2 regions of the Mesorhizobium sp. M0909 genome follow, and region 2 is predicted to be linked to the other one. Evidence: riboswitches for the same ligand, from Rfam matches in the RefSeq annotation. Region 2 holds a riboswitch; the other holds the start of a gene.

Region 1 (2,469 bases), on a different contig from region 2:
GCCGCGCGATCGGCGAAGCCGGCCGCCGGCCGATAGATCGCGATGAGCTGCTGCGTCTGCAAAGAATTGTACTCGGCGACGCCCGTTTCGTCAGACTGGGCTTCCGAAAAGAAGGAGGATTCGTCGGTGAGCATGACCGAGACAACCGCATGCCCCTGCCCGATCACATCAGCGCTCGGCCCGAGGACCTGCCGCAGCTAATTGATGGAATGGTGGCCTTCGATCAAGGCGCGGCGCAAAACCTTGATGCAGTTATAGCCGCCGCAATTCTCGCCTTCGGCTTTGTCTACATCCACCCGTTCGAGGACGGAAACGGCCGCATTCACCGCTACCTAATCCACCACGTCCTTGCCATGCACGGTTTCAATCCACCGGGAGTGGTCTTTCCCGTCTCAGCGGCGATCCAGGACAAGATCAACGAGTACAGGGGCGTGCTCGAGAGCTATTCGCAACGCCTTCTGCCGTTGGTTGAATGGGAACCGACGCCCGAATTCAACGTCCGGGTTCTGAATGACACCGGTGATTTCTACCGTTTCTTCGATGCAACCCCACACGCCGAATTCCTCTATGCCTGCGTTCAGCGGACGATCGAACGGGACCTTCCGGAGGAAACCGCTTTTTTGCAGCGCTATGACCAATTTCGGCGGCAGGTGGACGCCTCTATCGACATGCCCGAGCGGCTGACGGACCTGCTCTTCCGTTTCCTTCACCAGAATGGTGGCCGTCTGTCCAATCGCGCACGCGAAAAGGAATTCGCCGCGCTGACCAATGAGGAGGCAGGGAGAATCGAGGCCATCTACGCGCAAACCTTTGGTGGCAAGTGAAGGCGTAACCTTCACAAGGATCTTCAGGCCAACGGTTGCGATCCTTATCCCGGCCTTCGTCAGCAACTCTTGGTTTGTGGAGTTTTTTCCGCACCGTCTGACCGACCGCCGATCACGGCCTCGGCCCAAATGCGCTTGACAAATCGACGCCGGCCCGTTCAACCTGAGGCATTCACCAGGGGGGTCCCGGCAAGGGGCTGAGATACTGCTGGCTTTCGCGGCGCAGTGACCCGTTGAACCTGATCCAGTTCATACTGGCGTAGGGACGGTGCAAGCGCTTTGCGGGAGTTTACGCCCCAGGTCCTGTTTCGGCAGGTCAACCAAAGCGTCTTTTCATCCTTCCGGCACAGAACTGGGTCTCCAATGCATGAGCAAAGGAGCCTCAAGATGAATGCCCTCACCCCAGCCGTCTCAACGGGACCGCTGCCTGCCTCACGGAAAATCCACAAGCGCGGCACCATCCACCCACAGATCAGGGTGCCGATGCGCGAAATCTCCGTCCATCCGACGGCCGGCGAGCCGCCCGTCACCGTCTACGATCCGTCCGGCCCTTATACCGACCCGGCTGTCGAAACCAGCATCGAAAAAGGCCTAGCCCGACTTCGCCACGAATGGATTTTGGCGCGCGGTGATGTCGAGGCCTGTGACGGGCGCCATGTCCGGCCGGAGGACAACGGGTTCGCTACGGGCGAACGCCTGACGCCAGAATTTCCCATTCGCAACCGGCCACTCAGGGCCAGGGCCGGCAAGGCGGTGACACAGCTTGCCTATGCGCGCGCCGGCATCATCACGCCCGAAATGGAGTTCGTCGCCATCCGCGAGAACCTTGGTCGTGAGATCCTGCATGGCAAGCTTGAGCGTGACGGCGAGGCTTTCGGCGCGACGCTGCCCGATTTCGTGACGCCGGAATTCGTCCGAGAGGAGGTGGCGCGCGGACGCGCAATCATTCCCGCCAACATCAACCATCCCGAGAGCGAGCCGATGATCATCGGTCGCAATTTCCTGGTCAAGATCAACGCCAATATCGGTAACTCCGCCGTCACCTCGTCCATGGCCGAAGAGGTCGAAAAGATGGTGTGGGCGATCCGCTGGGGCGCCGATACGGTGATGGACCTGTCGACCGGCCGCAACATCCACAACATCCGCGACTGGATCGTGCGCAACTCGCCGGTGCCGATCGGCACGGTGCCGCTCTACCAGGCGCTCGAGAAGGTTGGCGGCATTGCCGAGGATCTGACCTGGGAGGTCTACCGCGACACGCTGATCGAGCAGGCCGAACAGGGCGTCGACTATTTCACCATCCATGCGGGCGTGCGGCTGCACTACATCCCGCTGACCGTTGACCGGGTCACTGGCATCGTCTCGCGCGGTGGCTCGATCATGGCCAAATGGTGCCTGCACCATCACCGGGAAAGCTTCCTCTACGAACATTTCGCCGAGATCTGCGACATTTGCCGCGGCTATGACGTGTCCTTTTCGCTGGGCGACGGCCTTCGTCCCGGCTCGATCGCCGACGCCAATGACGCAGCACAATTCGCCGAACTGGAAACGCTCGGCGAGTTGACAAAGATCGCCTGGGCCAAGGATTGCCAGGTCATGATCGAGGGGCCGGGCCATGTTCCCATGCACAAGATCAAGGAGAACA
Region 2 (2,469 bases):
GCTCTTCCTCCTCCAGCACCGTGTCGCGCCATTCCTCGAAATAGCCAAAGCCCTTGTCGAGACGGCGGGTCTGGCCGCGGTCGAGCCAGATTGTGGCGCGTGACACGCGCTCGAGAAAACGGCGGTCATGCGAGATGACGACCAGTGCCGAGGAGGTGCGGGCAAGCTCCTCCTCCAGCCATTCGATGACCGACAGGTCAAGATGGTTTGTCGGCTCATCGAGGAGGAGAATGTCGGGCTCCGGCGCCATGACGCGGGCGAGTGCCGCACGCCTCGCCTCGCCGCCGGAGAGGTCGTTCGGCCGTTCTTCGCCGGTCAGGCCGAGATGCTCCATCAGATAGGTGGCGCGATAGGGATCGTCGGCGGGCCCGAGCCCCGCCTCGACATAGGCGCGGACGGTCGCAAAACCGTCCATGTCGGGCATTTGCGGCAAGTAGCGCACGGTTGCCGAAGGCTGGCGGAAGACTTCGCCGTCCTGCGGCTCGATCAGCCCGGCGGCGATCTTGAGCAGCGTCGACTTGCCCGAACCGTTGCGGCCGACCAGGGCGATCTTGTCGCCAACTGAGGCCGTCAGGGCGGCACCGTCGAGCAGCGGCGTGCCGCCAAAGGTCAGCTTTATCCCGTCGAGATTGAGAAGCGGCGGTGCCATGTCAGCTTTCAGGTAAGGGAAAAGGATGCGCGAGCAGCAGCGCGCGGCCGCTGGCCAGCGCGATTTCCAACCGGCCCCTGACCTCGTTGGAAATGGTCAGCGACGAGCCGAACGCAACCTCGACGTGGTCGAGCGGCCATTTGGCACCGGTGACGCTCAGGCCGGCGAGATCGGAGAAGCCGAGCACCGAAAACAGCGTGCCGTCGGCATAGTCGAAGCCAGCCTTTCCGGGCAGCAAGGGAATGCCTTCCTGTGCGCCGCTGGTCAAAAGCACTTCCGTCCCGCCTTCCGCCAGCCGGACGCTCAGCGCCATATGCAGGAAGATGTGGTCGGTGCGTTTGCCGCCGAAAGCGCCTGCGATCACAAGGCTGGTCGCACCGCGTTCGAGCGCGGCAGCGATAGCGAGTTCACCGTCGGTCTTGTCCTTTTCGGCGGGAAACACCTGCCGTGGTACGGCGGCCAGATCCTCCGGCAACTCGGCAGGCACGGAATCGAAATCGCCGACCCAGAGTTCCGGCCTCAGGCCCAGCATACGGGCATGGCCGATGCCGGCATCGGCAGCGATGACGCGCGAGCCTTCGACCTGGCGGTCGAGCAGCGGCGTGCGGATGAGATCGCCGCCAAGCAGGATGGTGAATTTGCTCATATCTCGTGGCCCTTACCAGCCCTGCCCCAGAAACGGAAGAATGAAACGGAAGATGAAACGGCAGACGAAACGGAAGGCTGGGCTTTGGATGCCCGGCAAACTTCCGCTTGCGCAGCACTTCGGCCGGGCCTATGTGTCGAAACGCTCTAACGGGGTGCCGGACGCGATCTTCGCGGACCGGCTGAGAGGCAAGACTGCCAACCCGCTGAACCTGATCCGGTTTGTACCGGCGGAGGGATTAGACGTTTCGGACAGCCCGACGCCTCAATTCCTTTCAACGCGAACGAAGGAGGCGCCGATGCGCAGTTTTTTCCACTCTCTTGTCCCGATTGTCCTGCTTGCGGCATCCGCGCTCGCCCTGCCAGGGCAGGCATCGGCACAGGATAGACTGACCGTCTATACCTATGAAAGCTTCACCGCCGATTGGGGTCCGGGACCGGCGGTGAAGAAGGCCTTCGAGGCCGAGTGCAGTTGCGTCATCGAATTCGTCTCGGTCGCTGACGGCGTGGCGCTGCTCAACCGTGTGAAGCTGGAAGGGGCCGCCACCAAGGCCGATATCGTGCTTGGCCTCGATACCAATTTGACGGCGGACGCCAAGGCAACCGGCCTGTTTTCGCCGCATGGCGCCATATCGGATGTCAGCGTGCCGGGCGGCTGGCGCGACGATATTTTCGTGCCGTTCGACTATGGCTATTTCGCCGTCGTCTACAATACCGAAAAACTGAAGAACCCGCCGAAGAGCCTCAGGGAACTGGTCGAGGGCGATGCCGGAGAGAAGATCGTCATCCAGGACCCGCGCACCTCGACGCCGGGTCTTGGCCTGCTGTTGTGGGTCAAGTCGGTCTATGGCGACAAGGCGCCCGAAGCCTGGGCCAAGCTCAAAGCAAAGGTGCTGACGGTGACGCCAGGCTGGAGCGAGGCTTACGGCCTGTTCACCAAGGGCGAGGCGCCGATGGTGCTGTCGTATACCACGTCGCCGGCCTACCACATGGTCGCCGAAAACACCGAGCGCTACCAGGCGGCGTCCTTCGAGGAAGGCGAATACCTGCAGATCGAAGTTGCGGGGATCACCACCAAGGGCGCGAAGAACCCCCTGGCGGAAAAGTTCATCGCCTTCATGACCGGACCGAAATTCCAGGATGTCATTCCCGAAACCAACTGGATGTTCCCGGCC

What was found. Region 2 has a riboswitch for thiamine pyrophosphate ahead of thiB (thiamine ABC transporter substrate binding subunit). Riboswitches for the same ligand answer to the same signal wherever they lie in the genome.
Region 1: another riboswitch for thiamine pyrophosphate. It lies ahead of thiC (phosphomethylpyrimidine synthase ThiC); the one in region 2 lies ahead of thiB (thiamine ABC transporter substrate binding subunit).

Annotation. Positions count from the first base shown of each region.
Region 1 covers NZ_JAMYOA010000016.1:169,357-171,825, reverse strand. Annotated here, with positions in the region: gene NKH83_RS23490 (Fic family protein) at 1-824, shown strand, start outside; TPP riboswitch at 992-1,108, shown strand; gene thiC (phosphomethylpyrimidine synthase ThiC) at 1,212-2,469, shown strand, end outside.
Region 2 covers NZ_JAMYOA010000001.1:244,961-247,429, forward strand. Annotated here, with positions in the region: gene NKH83_RS01210 (ABC-F family ATP-binding cassette domain-containing protein) at 1-649, opposite strand, end outside; gene NKH83_RS01215 (thiamine diphosphokinase) at 651-1,295, opposite strand; TPP riboswitch at 1,436-1,550, shown strand; gene thiB (thiamine ABC transporter substrate binding subunit) at 1,594-2,469, shown strand, end outside.